2 linked regions of the Arthrobacter globiformis genome follow. The protein of the gene in region 2 binds, or shares a complex with, the protein of the main gene of each other region. Links are inferred from orthologs where the notes say so. Each region holds a gene or a part of one and is shown on either strand. Other genes may lie near its edges.

Region 1 (7,099 bases), 1.8 Mb from region 2 along the record:
ATGGTGGGGTCCTTCCTCGGCGGGAACACCCGGGTGGACACCCTGCACAACCTGCTGGAGGACGCCTTCGTGGAGACGCCCGGCGGTCCGCGGCTCTCGGATCCGTTCCTGGAGCAGGTCCGCCCCTTGGTCTCGCGGGCAGCTAATCCGCTGTACGCCCTGATGCATGAGTCCATCTACGGCCAGAACGCGGCCACGGGCTGGGCGGCCTGGCGGGTTCTCGAGGAGTTCCCGGAGTTCAGGCCGGACGCTGCCGAGCTACTCCTGACCGGCGAGATGGTCTACCCGTGGTACTTCGAACAGGACCCTGCCCTTCGCCCGCTGCAGGAAGTGGCGGAACTGCTGGCGGCCAAGGCTGACTGGAAGCCCCTGTATGACACCGCGCAGCTGGCTGCCAACATCGTGCCCGCGGCGGCCGCCGTCTACCGCGATGACATCTATGTGGACCACGGGCTCTCCATGGAGACCGCCGCCGCCGTCCGCAAGTTGAAGACGTGGGAAACCGGCGAGTTCCACCACGACGGAATCGCGGACGACGGTGAGGCCATCTTCGGCCGCCTGCTCGGCATGGTGCGCTCCGCCCGCTGAAGCCAGCGCGAACGGACACTTAGGCCCCTTCTCCCAGCGCGAACGGACACTTGGGCCCCTGCGCGCGGACAAGCCAGGCAGACCCTGTGCAAGACAAAGCAACCCCGGCCACCAGGTGGCCGGGGTTGCTTTCTGCTGAGACTGGCTGCGGAAGCCTAGTCGACGTCGCTCAGGCTCTTCCGGGAGTCCTCCTCGAGGCGGGCATCCAGCTTGGCCTTCTGTGCGCCGGAGCTCACCAGGCTGGCGATCACGGCGATGATGATGGTGCCGATGATGACCGCGAGGGACACGTACGTCGGGATCTCCGGGGCCCATTCGATGTGGTGCCCGCCGTTGATGAACGGCAGTTCGTTGACGTGCATGGCGTGCAGGATCAGCTTCACGCCGATGAACGCCAGGATGATGGACAGTGCGTGCTTCAGGTAGATGAGGCGGTTCATCAGGCCGCCGAGCAGGAAGTACAGCTGCCGCAGGCCCATCAGCGCGAAGATGTTCGCCGTAAAGACGATGAAGGCGCTCTGCGTCAGGCCGAAGATCGCGGGGATGGAGTCGACCGCGAAGAGCAGGTCGGTCATGCCGATGGTGATGAAGACGATCACCATGGGGGTGAAGACCTTCTTGCCGTCCACAGTGGTGCGCAGCTTGCCGCCGTCGAACTTCTCGGACATGGGGATGACCTTGCGGAGCTTGCCGATGAGGGCGTTCTCCTGGTCCTCTTCGTCTTCGCCCTCGTCCTGCGCCTGCTTCCAGGCGGTCCAGAGGAGGAAAGCGCCGAAGATGTAGAAGACCCAGCTGAACTGCTCGATCACAATGGCGCCGAGCATGATGAAGATGCCGCGCAGGATCAGGGCGATGATGATGCCCACCATCAGCACTTCCTGCTGGTACTTACGGGGCACGGAGAAACGGGCCATGATGATGATGAAGACAAACAGGTTGTCGATGCTGAGGCTGTACTCAGTCACCCAGCCGGCCACGAACTGGCTGCCGTACTCGGGTCCCGTGAACATGAACATGGCACCGGCGAACACGAGGGCCAGTGCCACATAGAAGGCCACCCAGAGGCCGGCTTCCTTCATGGAGGGCTCATGCGGACGGCGTACTACCAGAAGCAGGTCCATAAGGAGGATGATGCCGAGGACGACGAACGAGCCGACCTCGAACCAGACGGGAAGTTCCACAAAAATGCCTTTCGCAGGGTACAGAAAACCGGTGTAAGTCTCTCCGGCGAACCTGTGCACTTGGTGCTGATGTGGCTGCCCGCTACGCCCGGCAGGGCATCTGTGCCCTGCGTGTTGACGTTCGTAGCGCTTGGGATACTCCCCTACGTGACCTCAACTTTACCCTAGAGGCGCGGTCCCCCGCGCCACGTGACCCCACGGCCACGCCACCTGACCCCCCGCGCCGCGTGACGGGGGCTAGGCGTGCCCGGCTGACTGCATCTGCCGCAGTTCCTTCTTGAGCTCGGAAACTTCGTCGCGGATCCGGGCGGCCACTTCGAACTGCAGCTCGGCGGCCGCTCCGTGCATCTGCTCGGTCAGCTGCTCGATCAGGCCCACCAGGTCCTCGGCGGGCGCCGCTGCCAGCCCGTCGGCGCGGACCGTGGCCGCCCCCTTGGCGGCGGACTTGCCGCGTTTGGCCCCCTTGGCCAAACGGTTGTTGTTGAGCAGCTCCTGGGTGTCCGCGTCTTCTTTGGCCAGCTGGTCCGTGATGTCGGCAATCTTCTTGCGCAGCGGTTGCGGATCGATTCCGTTTTCCGTGTTGTAGGCCACCTGGATGGCGCGGCGCCTGTTGGTTTCATCGATGGCGTGGGCCATGGAGTCCGTGATGCGGTCCGCGTACATGTGGACCTGCCCCGAGACGTTGCGCGCGGCACGGCCGATGGTCTGGATCAGGGACGTGGACGAACGAAGGAAGCCTTCCTTGTCCGCGTCCAGGATGCTCACCAGGGAGACCTCCGGCAGGTCAAGGCCTTCCCGGAGCAGGTTGATGCCAACCAAGACGTCGAAAACACCCATCCGGAGTTCGCGGAGCAGCTCGACACGCCGCAGCGTGTCGACGTCGGAGTGCAGGTACTCCACCTTGATGCCATGGCCCAGGAGGTAGTCGGTGAGGTCCTCCGCCATCCGCTTGGTCAGCGTGGTTACCAGGACGCGTTCATTCTTCTCTGTGCGGGTCTTGATCTCACCCAGCAGGTCGTCGATCTGGTCTTTAGTCGGCTTGACCACCACCTCGGGGTCGATCAGTCCGGTGGGCCGGATGATCTGCTGGACGAAGCCGTCCGCCTTGCCCAATTCGTACTTGCCGGGCGTGGCGGACAAGTAGACGGTCTGGCCTGTGCGCTCAAGGAACTCGTCCCATTTCAACGGACGGTTATCCATAGCGGAAGGCAGCCGGAAGCCGAAGTCCACAAGGTTCCGCTTGCGGGACATATCACCCTCGTACATGGCCCCGATCTGCGGGATGGTCACGTGGGATTCGTCCACCACCAGCAGGAAGTCGTCCGGGAAGTAGTCCAGGAGGCAATGCGGGGCGGTTCCGCGGGCGCGGCCGTCAATGTGCGATGAGTAGTTCTCGATGCCGTTGCAGAAACCCATCTGCTGCATCATTTCGAGGTCGTAAGTGGTGCGCATCCGCAGCCGCTGGGCTTCCACGAGCTTGTTCTGGCTTTCCAGGACCTGGAGCCGGTCGGCGAGTTCGTCCTCGATCCGTTTGATGGCACGCGCCATCCGTTCGGGTCCGGCCACATAGTGCGAGGCCGGGAACACGTACATCTCCTCTTCGTCCCGGATCACCTCTCCGGTCAGCGGATGCAGGGTATGGATGTTCTCAATCTCATCCCCGAAAAACTCGATCCGGATGGCCAGTTCTTCATACATGGGAATGATTTCCACGGTGTCGCCGCGGACCCGGAACGTGCCACGGTGGAAGTCCATGTCATTGCGGGCGTACTGCATGGAGACGAATTTGCGCAGCAGGTCATCACGGTTCATTTCGGCGCCCTTGCGCAGCGTCACCATGCCGGCGATGTACTCCTCCGGCGTGCCCAGGCCGTAGATGCAGGACACGGTTGCCACCACAATCACGTCGCGGCGGGTGAGGAGCGCGTTGGTGGCGGAGTGCCGGAGCCGCTCCACTTCCTCGTTGATGGAGGAGTCCTTCTCGATGAACGTGTCCGTCTGCGCCACGTACGCTTCGGGCTGGTAGTAGTCGTAGTAGGAGACGAAGTACTCCACCGCATTGTTCGGCAGGAGTTCGCGGAACTCGTTGGCCAGCTGCGCCGCGAGGGTCTTGTTCTGCACCATCACCAGTGTGGGCCGCTGGACCTGCTCGATCAGCCAGGCGGTGGTGGCGCTCTTGCCGGTACCGGTGGCACCGAGCAGCACCACGTCCTTTTCGCCGTTCCTGATGCGCTCCGTCAGCTCGGCGATGGCCGCCGGCTGGTCACCGGCGGGCTGGAACTCGCTGATGACCTCGAAGGGCGCAACGACGCGGTTGACCTCCTGCGCAAGACTCATGTACCTAATCTACAGCCGGCCACTGACAGGAACTCCTGATTCAGCTTTGGGCTGTACTGGGTTCAGCCGTGGCTCGCGTTGGCGGAGCTGGAAACGTACGACGGCGGCTGCCAGCCGGTGCTTTCGGCCCACCGTTCCATTCCGGGAGCCCCGACGTCGCGGAACCACGCCTCTTTGTCGTCGGCGTAGCCGGACGTGTTGGCGTCGGAGGCATGCAGGGCGGCCACCCGGCGCTTCTCCGCTGCATACTGCTCCCGTGCGGCCGGAACGGCGCGAAGCCAGTCCCGGAAGCAAAGGGCGAAGCGCCAGCCCGCAGAACCGGCCACCCGGATATGGAGATTGACCGGACGCCCGGGATCGGCGTTGCCGTGCAGGCGCTTGGACCAGGCAGCGGGGTCGGGACGCCCGTGGGGGCTGTCCATCAGGATGCCCGGCCAGAGCGGGAACCCCGCGGCACCAAGCAGGGGCGCAATCCGGTCTGCCGTCATGAGATCAGAGACCGCGAGCTGCAGGTCGATGACGTCCTTCGCCTCGAGGCCGGGGACCGACGTCGACCCGATGTGGTCGACGGCCAGCACGTCCTCCGGAGCGGCGGCCTTCAGCCGCTCGGCCAGACAGGCAGCCTGCCGCGGCCAGTCGGAGTCCGGGGCCGCCAGAACGGGCGCGCCGCTGCGGCCAGCCACCGCGGCCTGGCTGATGTTCCGCGCGAAGGGCACGAGCCGCTCCTCCCACAGCCGGTCCACGGAGGCCAGCAGCTCCTCGCGCGTGCCGGAGTTGGGTAGGACCACGTCCGCTGCGGCGAGCCGGTCCTGGCGGGACGCCTGGGCGGCCATCCGTGAACGGGCGTCCGTTTCCGTCATTCCGCGGTGCCCGGTCATGCGCTGCAGCCGGACATCCTCGGGCGCATCCACCACCACCACGAGGTGAAAGTTCTTCTGCTGTCCGGTTTCCACCAGGAGCGGAATGTCCTGGACCACCACCGCGTCACCCGGCGCGGCCGCAATCACCACCGCGGCGCGTTCGCGCACCAGCGGATGGACGATGCCATTGAGCTCCGCGCGCCGTCCCGGCTCCTGGAACACGATGGCCCCGAGGCGTGGCCGGTCGAGCCGCCCCTCGCCGTCGAGGATCTCCGGGCCGAACGCGGCCACGACGGCGGCCAGCCCCGGAGTGCCCGGTTCCACCACCTCACGGGCGATCGCGTCGGCATCGACGAGCACTGCCCCCAGTTCTTCCAGGCGCGTTGCCACCAGGGACTTCCCCGAGGCGATGCCGCCCGTCAACCCAATCTTCAGCACTCCCCAAGACTAGACTGAACCGGTGGCAGAAGAGGCAGTTCCAACGCGGACCAAGACGACACAAAGCCGGCGGTCCGCGTACACCACGCTGGCTGCCGGGGACGGCTTCCGCAATGAGATCGAGATCAAGCGCTCCCGGTTCATCACCGTCCTGCGCCGCGCGGGGACTGAAGAGGATGCCCGCGCGCTGGTGTCTGAACTTCGCCGCGAGTTCCATGACGCCCGGCACCACTGCTCCGCCTTCGTGCTGGGGCCGGACCGGGATATCCAGCGTTCCAGCGACGACGGCGAACCCTCGGGAACCGCCGGGATCCCCATGCTGGAGGCCCTTCTCCGGCGGGAAACCACCCCAGGGGTGACGGACCTCAGCGACGTCAGTGCCGTCGTCGTGCGTTACTTCGGCGGGATCCTGCTGGGTGCCGGCGGGCTGGTGCGCGCGTACTCCGATTCGGTCTCGACGGCCCTGGAACTCGCTCCGCTGGTGCAGCGCCGGCGGCTGCGCATCTGTGCCGTGCGGGTACCGCACGCTGCGGCAGGTCGTCTCGAGAATGACCTGCGCAGCGCGGGCTATGCGATGGCGGAGACCGGCTACGAAGCCCAGTCCACGGTGTTGCGCCTCGCGCTGCCGGACGCGCCGGATGACCTGGCGGCGGCGGCCGACCGGCTGGCCGCCATGACCGCCGGAAGTACGGCCCTCCAGCGCGAGGACACGGAGTGGATTGACGTTCCGCGCTGACAGCTGGCCGAAAGAATCATCAGCTTGCTTATGACTTTCCGCTTTTCTAGGGTGGACCTGTAAGGCACCATACGGAAAAGGAGGACGCATGTCAGAGCACGACATCACCGGCAAGAGGGTCGCCTTCCTGCTGACGGACGGCGTGGAGCAGGTTGAACTGACCAGCCCGTGGGACGCGGTCAAGAACGCCGGCGGCGAGCCTGTCCTGGTGGCTCCGAAGAGCGGAAAGCTCCAGGGCTTTGAGGGCGTCGAGAAGGGCGATACCTTCGACGTCGACCTGACCCTGAAGGAGGCCAACGCGGCGGACTTCCACGCCCTGGTGATTCCGGGCGGCGTGGTGAACGCCGACCACCTCAGGGTGGACAAGGACGCGCAGGCGTTTGCCCGCAGCTTCTTTGAACAGCACAAGCCGGTGGCGGCCATCTGCCATGGCCCGTGGCTGCTCATCGATGCGGGCGTCGTCAAGGGCAGGAACCTCACCTCCTACCACACGCTGGCCACAGACCTGCGGAACGCGGGCGCCAACTGGAGCGACCAGGAAGTCGTGGTGGACCAGGGCTTCGTGACCAGCAGGAAGCCGGGCGACCTTCCCGCATTCAACAACAAGGTGCTGGAGGAGATCGCCGAGGGCGAGCACGCCGGGCAGACCGCCTGACGCTGCCAATGCAGGCATCCGGCGCCACAATCGCCGGAAAGACAAAAAGGTGGCCGCCCCCTTTCGGGGACGGCCACCTTTTCAATGGCAATTAGCTAATGCCGGGCAATTAGTTGCCGGTCAGCTTCTCGCGCAGAGCGGCAAGTGCCTCATCCGAAGCAAGCGTGCCTGCACCGGTATCGGTGGCAGCCGGCTCGGAGGAGTAGCTGGTGGTGCCGGAGTCGCTCTCACCGGACGTTGCAGCTGCAGCGTCGTCGGCGGCGTGCTGGGTGACCTGCTTCTTGTGTGCTTCCCAGCGGGTCTG
Region 2 (7,330 bases):
AACCGGAGACGATGGCGCCTGCGTGGCCCATGGTCTTGCCTTCCGGGGCGGTGAAGCCGGCCACGTAGCCGACGACCGGCTTGGTGACGTTGGCCTTGATGAAGTCGGCGGCACGCTCTTCGGCGTCGCCGCCGATTTCGCCGATCATCACGATGGCCTTGGTCTCCGGGTCAGCCTCGAACGCGGCCAGGGCGTCGATGTGGGTGGTGCCGATGACGGGGTCACCGCCGATGCCGATGGCCGTGGAGAAGCCGAGGTCGCGCAGTTCGTACATCATCTGGTAGGTCAGCGTGCCGGACTTGGAGACCAGGCCGATGGGGCCCTTGCCGGTGATGTTCGCGGGGGTGATTCCCACGAGGGCCTCGCCCGGGGTGATGATGCCGGGGCAGTTCGGTCCGATGATGCGGGTGACCTGGTTGCCGTCGGCGTCGACCTTGGACTGTGCCAGTGCCCAGAACTCGGCGGAGTCCTGAACCGGCACGCCTTCGGTGATGACGACGACCAGGCCGATGCCGGCCTCGATGGCTTCAACAACGGCGTTCTTGGTGAATGCCGGCGGAACGAAGACGATGGAGACGTCAGCGCCGGTCTCTGCGATGGCTTCCTTGACCGTGCCGAAAACGTTGATCTCGTTTTCGCCGTGCAGGACGGTGGTGCCGGCCTTGCGGGCGTTGACGCCGCCCACAACGTTGGTGCCGGCCTTGAGCATGAGGGCGGTGTGCTTGGTGCCTTCGCCGCCCGTGATGCCCTGGACGATGACCTTGGAGTCCTTGTTCAGATAAATAGACATGTTTTCTTTCCTAGATCTCGACAGGCTCGATCAGCGGGCGTTGGCGAGCTCGGCGGCCTTGTCGGCGCCCTCGTCCATGGTGGCGGCGAGGGTAACCAGCGGGTGGTTGGCCTCTTCGAGGATGCGGCGGCCTTCTTCGACGTTGTTGCCGTCGAGGCGGACGACCAGCGGCTTGTTGGCGGAGTGGCCCAGCTCGGCCAGTGCGCCTACGATGCCCTTGGCGACAGCGTCACAGGCGGTAATGCCGCCGAAGACGTTGACGAATACGGACTTGACCTGCTCGTCGCCCAGGATGACGTCGAGGCCTGCGGCCATGACCTCGGCGGAGGCTCCGCCGCCGATGTCCAGGAAGTTGGCGGGCTTGACGTTGCCGTGGTTCTCGCCAGCGTAGGCGACGACGTCCAGGGTGGACATGACGAGGCCTGCACCGTTACCGATGATGCCGACTTCGCCGTCCAGCTTGACGTAGTTCAGGTCCTGCGCCTTGGCCTTGGCCTCGAGCGGGTCTGCGGATTCCTTGTCCTCAAGCTGGGCGTGCTTGGGGTGGCGGAATTCGGCGTTCTCGTCGAGCGTGACCTTGCCGTCGAGGGCGACGATCTCGCCCGCGCCGGTCTTGACCAGCGGGTTGACCTCCACGAGGGTGGCGTCTTCCTTCTTGAAGACGTCCCAGAGCTTCAGAATGACGCCGGCGACTTTGCCGCGCAGTTCTTCAGCGAAGCCTGCAGCAGCGACGATTTCGTCGGCCTTGGCCTGGTCGATGCCCACGGCGGGGTCAATGGCTACCTTTGCCAGGGCCTCGGGCCGCTCAACGGCGAGCTGCTCGATCTCCATGCCGCCTTCAACCGAGCACATGGCCAGGTAGTTGCGGTTGGCCCGGTCCAGAAGGACGGAGAAGTAGTATTCCTCGGCGATGTCAGCACCCTGGGCGATCATCACCTTGTTGACGGTGTGGCCCTTGATGTCCATGCCCAGGATGTTGGTGGAGTGCTCAAGTGCCTCATCGGCGGACTTGGCAACCTTGACGCCGCCGGCCTTGCCGCGGCCACCGACCTTAACCTGTGCCTTGACGACAGTTACGCCGCCGATCTTCTCGGCAGCTGCCTTTGCTTCTTCAGGAGTGTGCGCCACGATGCCGGCGAGCACGGGTACACCGTGCGCTTCGAACATATCGCGCGCCTGATATTCAAACAGGTCCACGGTTTAGTGTCCTTCTACGTCGAAGTAGTTTCTGTACAGCCGGACTGCACCCAAGGTGCGGACCGGGCTGCGGAATTCACGCGCCCTGCGGCAGGTCCGGAAACGAGCCACGCGGCGCAATGCTCCTTGGGGAACTCTAGTCCTTTGGAGGGACCGGCCCGTTCCAGACTACCTGTTCTGTGAGTAAGGACACTATTCTATGGACCGTAGAAAAACCCCGTGATTACGGGGTTTTTGGGGCCTTGGCGGGCGCCGTCTGGACGTTTTTGCCCTTCGCGGAGATGAGTTCGTAATGATCCCTGCTGATGAAGAAACCGACGCCGCCAGAGACGTTTCCGCAGGCCACCCCCGAGCGGTAGGCGGAGCACCGCAAACCGTTCCGTTCGAGGTTGCCGCCGTCGGGCAGGACGGGCAGCTTGGAGACGGGCCCGTTGGCCGTGCCCTTGGGCCCGTACTCGGCCTCCATCTGCGTGACGCCGGACCGGCATTCACCGTACCGGGCCCGGCTGGGCGTCAGGAGTGCCGCGCCGCCCAGATAGCCGAGTCCGGTCCCCGAGCAGTCGTCACCGACGTCCGGTGCTGCCGGCGCGGGATACACCGCGAGCTCGCAGTGTGCCACGGGCACGGTTGCCAGTTTTTGGTTGTCGGAATCGCTGAAGTTGTTGGTTTCGTACGGCAGGTCGAGGTGCGGCCCGCGGGCTGAGGTCAGCGCGCACACCACGTTCCGGTCCGCAGTGACGAACGCCAGCACGTCCTCCCCTGCCGCAAACCCCGCGGGGTCAGTAAGCGGAGCCTGTTTCAGCTGTTCGAGGGCCGGCAGCGGTGGCGGAGGGGTGTACTCCGGATCCGCGATGGTTACGGAACAGCCGGCCAGGGTAGTTGAGAACAGGGCCGCCGAGAACAGCAGCGCGAGGCCTGCAGCAACGCGACCCAGGCGCCGCACCGGCACGCTCAGGCGTCGATCTTGGTCAGCGGCGCGTACCGCAGAAGCAGCCGCTTCTCGCCGACGTCGAACTTCACCTTCGCCACGGTCTTGTCCCCGGCGCCTTCGACGGCGAGCACGGTGCCGTTGCCAAAGCTCGTGTGGTTGACCTTGTCCCCCACGCTGACCGCAATGACTTCCTTCTGCGGCTGCACGCGGTTTTTCGCGACGGCGGCCGGGACGTCGGCGTTGAAGCCCGCCGAGGAGTCGGCACGGGTGCCGCGGGCCGTTCCGGCGCCCCAGAAGGATCCGCCGTACCGGCTCGACCCGATGTCGGCGCCGCTCCCCCAGCCCCCGGCCTGCCGGCTGGTACCCTCACGCTTCCATTCAACGAGCTCGGAGGGAATTTCCTCCAGGAACTGGCTGGCCGGGTTGTACTGGCTCTGCCCCCACATGTTGCGGACCTCGGAACGCGTGACGTAGAGGCGCTTCCGGGCGCGCGTCAGTCCCACGTAGGCGAGCCGGCGCTCTTCGGCCAGCTCCTTGGGGTCCGTGGCGGAACGCTGGTGCGGGAAGAGCCCGTGCTCCATGCCGGTCAGGAACACCACGGGGAATTCGAGGCCCTTAGCCGTGTGGAGCGTCATGAGCGTGACCACGCCCAGCCGCTTGGCCTCCGCCACGGCGGCGTCGATGTCCGCCCCCGGGGCGTCCGGGATCTGGTCGGCGTCGGCCACCAGGGACACCTGTTCAAGGAAGGCGCCCAGGGATCCTTCGGGATTATCGCGCTCGTATTCACGGACGACGGCGACAAGTTCGGCAAGGTTCTCTACCCGGGACTCGTCCTGCGGATCGTTGCTGGAGCGCAGCGTGGCGAGGTAGCCGGTCTGTTCCAGCACCGCCTCGAGTGCGGCCGCGGCGCCCGAGCCTGCGGCGACCTCGGCGAGGTCGTCCAGGAGCTTCACGAAGCCAAGCACCGCGTTGACCGAGCGGGTGGCCATGCCGGGGGCCTGGTCGGCGCGGCGGGCGGCGGCGATGAAGGACGTGCGTTCCCGCTCGGCGAGGGCCGCGACGGCCCCCTCGGCCCGGTCCCCGATGCCGCGCTTTGGTTCGTTGAGGACGCGGCGGAGGTTGACGTCGTCGTCCGGGTTGACCAGGACCCGGAGGTACGCCAGCGCGTCCTTGATTTCCTTGCGCTCGTAGAACCTGGTGCCGCCCACCACCTTGTACGGCAGGCCGACGCGCACCAGGACGTCCTCGATGGAACGGGACTGGGCGTTGGTGCGGTAGAAGATGGCGACGTCGCCGGGGCGGAGGTTGTCCTCGTCCTGGAGCCGGTCGATCTCCTTGGCGATGAACTGGGCTTCGTCGTGCTCGTTCTCGCCCACGTAGCCGATGATCTTGTGGCCTTCGCCCTCCGCGGTCCAGAGCCGCTTCTCGGGGCGGTTGGGGTTGCGGGAGATGACGGAGTTGGCCGCGCTTAGGATGTTCTGGGTGGAGCGGTAGTTCTGTTCCAGCTTGATGGTGCGGGCGTCGGGGTAGTCCTTCTCGAACTCCACGATGTTCCGGATGTCCGCGCCGCGGAACGCGTAGATGGACTGGTCCGAGTCGCCGACGACGGTCAGCTCCGCCGCTCCCGCGCCTTCGCCGACGATTTCCCGGACCAGGGCGTACTGCGCGTGGTTCGTGTCCTGGTATTCGTCCACCAGGACGTGCCGGAACCGGCGCCGGTAGGAATCCGCCAGCGCCGGGAAGGCCCGGAACATGTAGACGGTCTCGGCGATGAGGTCATCGAAGTCCATGGCGTTGGCCTGGCGCAGCCGCTGGGTGTAGCCCTTGAAGACATCGGCGACGGCGCTCTCGAACGGCTCACGGTGGTTGGCGGCGCCCGCGAAGGAGTCGGCGTCGATCAGTTCGTTCTTGAGCGCGGAGATTTTGTGCTGGATGGCCTTGGGCGGGAACTTCTTGGGGTCCAGGTCCAGGTTCTTGGCCACCAGGGTAATCAGCCGCAGGGAGTCGGCGGAGTCGTAGATGGAGAAGTTGGAGTTCAGGCCGATGTTGGCGGCCTCGCGCCGCAGGATCCGGACGCAGGACGAGTGGAACGTGGAGATCCACATGGCCTTGGCCCTGTTGCCCACGAGGGCCTCGATGCGTTCACGCATTTCCGCGGCGGCTTTGTTGGTGAACGTGATGGCCAGGATCTCGCCGTGGTGGGCACGCTTGGTGGCTATCAGGTACGCGATCCGGTTACTGAGGACGCGGGTTTTTCCGGAGCCGGCTCCGGCCACGATCAGCAGTGCGCCGCCGGAGTGCTTGACCGCTTCCTCCTGCTGCGGATTCAGGCCCGCCAGCAGCGCCCCGGCGTCCGGGAGGTGGTGCCGGGCGTGCTCCTCTGCCGGGGCTGCATCTGCCTGACTGGTTCCCGGGCCAGCTGCGGGGCGGCCGGCGGATTCGCCCGGGCCGCCGCCGAACGCGGGCGTCATCAGCCCCGTTTCGGGGCGCGACTTGGTGATGGCACCGGCGTGGGAACCAGCCTTGAACGGACCGTCAGCGTAGGGGTCAAACAACTTATCCATGGTGACTACAAGTCTAGGCGGTGGGACTGACACTGGATTCCGCCCTGTGGATAACCCCGGCGGCGGAAATCCAGCCGGCGGAAATCTAGTCGACAGAGCCTGACTCAAGCGCGGCGCGCAACTGGTGCACCGCCGTCGTGCCTCCCGCCATGAACCATTCCAGGCCGTTGACGTGAACGCTGCCGGCGACGCCGCCGGCGGCCGTCACGATCGCCTTTCCGGGCAGCCAGTCCCATTCGGGGCAGCTGTGCTGGAACCAGCAGCCAAGCTGCCCGTCAGCGACGCGCCCAAGGTCGCACGAGCCGGACCCGAGCATCCGCAGCGTCGCGGCCGACGTCGCGGCGGCGTGCCAGGGCATGGCGCACATCGGGTCGGAGAGCCAGCGCGGGTGGATGTAGGTGGCGGCGCCGAGGTGGGAGAGGTCGGCGGCGTTGCGGTTGGTTCCGTCCTCCTTGAAGGTAGAAACGGGATCGCCGTTGAGGGTGGTGGCGCGTTGCTTGCCGCCGATCCAGAGTTTGTCCTCCTCGGGCTGGAAAATGGCTCCGAGCAGCACATCCGACTCGTCCTTGAGCGCGATGGCTGAGCACCAGTAGGTAGAGCCCTGCAGGAAGTTGTAGGTGCCGTCCACCGGGTCGATGACCCAGGTCCGCCCGCTGCTGCCGCGCACCGCGGCGCCTTCCTCGCCCAGGACGCCGTCGTCCGGGCGGCAGCGCTGAAGCTGCTCCAGCACATAAGCTTCGGCCGCGTGGTCCGCCGCTGTGACGACGTCGGAGATGGAGGTCTTGCGCTGGGCGTCGAGGCCGCCCTGCCGCATCATCAGCGCCAGCTGCCCGGCCTCGCGGACCAGCTCGGCCGCCAGCTCATAGTCGTCGAGCTCGGGGCTCAGGTTGGTGGCGCTGTGTTTGCCCAGTTTGTGTCTGCCCAGTTCCGTCACGCTTCCCACCCTATCGGCGCCGGGCATGCCTGCACAGCAGAGGCGGAGGACGGCGGGCGATAATGGACGCATGGCCAAAACACCTGCACAGCGGATCAAGAAGCACGGCGCGAAGGCCGCAGTACCCCAGCACCACCTGCCGCCGGTGATCAATCCCGGCACGGACCGCTCTCCGGCGAAGGCCCAGAACAACGCCAACCTGATTGTGATCGCCGGCGTCGTGGCCAGCCTGTTCCTGTTCTGGTACGTTCACCTGCTCACGCTGAACCAGCTAACCCAGCTGTCCGGCGGGCTGGCCATGCCCGATTCCCTGATCGGCGGCTTCGACGCCGGCTACGCCGAGCAGCTGCGCCGCGCCCTGGACGCCGACGCCCGGGGCCAGCTCAACTACGTCCACAAGACGGCGGGCACCCTGTTTCCGCTGATCTTCGCCTTCACCTGGCTGCTTCTGATCGGCACCAACGTGGCCAAAAAGGCGCTGCGCTGGGCGCTCTGGGCGCTGCCGTTGCTGTTCGTGGTGGTACGGCTGTGGGGCAACGTCACCATTGATTCCATGATCGCGGCGGTTAATCTCGACGCCGGCCAGGTCGCCTTGGCGTCGAGCCTCACCGTGGCCGGCTGGGTACTGTTCGTGGCCAGCCTTCTCGCCGGCGGCTCCGCCGTGTTCCTGGGGCGCCGGTCCCCGAAAAAAGACGCCGGGCCTCCGGCCGTCTAGCCGCCCGGCAGCAGGAAGCCTAGGCGCTCCGGGCGGCCCGGGCCCGGGCGAAGGCCCTCCGCACCTGCCGTTCCTGCCGGACACGCTGGGCGATGACCAGGCCGGCGGCAGCGAGGCCAACCGTGATGGGGTAGCCCATCAGCCGTTCCAGGGTTCCGGGCTCGGGAACGTCCAAGCCGGTGACGGCGGCCGTGACGAG

What was found. The genes of interacting proteins can lie anywhere in the genome.
Region 1: the proteins of pcrA (region 2) and uvrB are in contact, whole or in part, in a crystal structure (PDB 7EGT), measured with the Thermus thermophilus proteins. The link is inferred for Arthrobacter globiformis from one-to-one orthologs. Residues at the interface, in WP_096412145.1 of Thermus thermophilus: His654, Arg656, Phe657, Gln666, Asp668, Glu669, Lys680, Arg681, Leu682, Ser683, Lys685, Tyr686, Ala687; in WP_096411307.1 of Thermus thermophilus: Glu23, Leu25, Arg26, Asp27, Gly28, Glu29, Arg30, Phe31, Arg55, Glu326, Asp327, Phe328, Glu379, Ser382, Gln383, His398, Gly400, Arg401.

Annotation. Positions count from the first base shown.
Region 1 is NZ_JAUSXI010000001.1:3,028,573-3,035,671, reverse strand. Bases 1,557-4,472 are described here. They hold uvrB (excinuclease ABC subunit UvrB), read right to left. Parts: upstream 4,107-4,472; coding sequence 2,007-4,106; downstream 1,557-2,006. Other genes in these bases: coaE (dephospho-CoA kinase), read right to left, coding at 4,169-4,472; QFZ33_RS13935 (TerC family protein), read right to left, coding at 1,557-1,769. Also shown: QFZ33_RS13940 (alpha/beta fold hydrolase), read left to right, coding at 1-588; more of QFZ33_RS13935, read right to left, coding at 744-1,556; more of coaE, read right to left, coding at 4,473-5,404; QFZ33_RS13920 (IMPACT family protein), read left to right, coding at 5,427-6,140; QFZ33_RS13915 (type 1 glutamine amidotransferase domain-containing protein), read left to right, coding at 6,229-6,795; rpsA (30S ribosomal protein S1), read right to left, coding at 6,905-7,099. UniProt on the Escherichia coli protein: The UvrABC repair system catalyzes the recognition and processing of DNA lesions. A damage recognition complex composed of 2 UvrA and 2 UvrB subunits scans DNA for abnormalities.
Region 2 is NZ_JAUSXI010000001.1:1,232,811-1,240,140, reverse strand. The notes cover bases 2,711-5,857. They hold pcrA (DNA helicase PcrA), read right to left. Parts: upstream 5,483-5,857; coding sequence 2,939-5,482; downstream 2,711-2,938. Other genes in these bases: QFZ33_RS05765 (inositol monophosphatase family protein), read right to left, coding at 5,568-5,857; QFZ33_RS05775 (hypothetical protein), read right to left, coding at 2,711-2,936. Also shown: sucD (succinate--CoA ligase subunit alpha), read right to left, coding at 1-790; sucC (ADP-forming succinate--CoA ligase subunit beta), read right to left, coding at 821-1,987; more of QFZ33_RS05775, read right to left, coding at 2,211-2,710; more of QFZ33_RS05765, read right to left, coding at 5,858-6,443; QFZ33_RS05760 (hypothetical protein), read left to right, coding at 6,487-7,131; QFZ33_RS05755 (DUF998 domain-containing protein), read right to left, coding at 7,151-7,330. UniProt on the Escherichia coli protein: A helicase with DNA-dependent ATPase activity. Unwinds DNA duplexes with 3'-5' polarity. Translocates on single-stranded DNA with 3'-5' polarity. Initiates unwinding more efficiently from a nicked substrate than double-stranded DNA.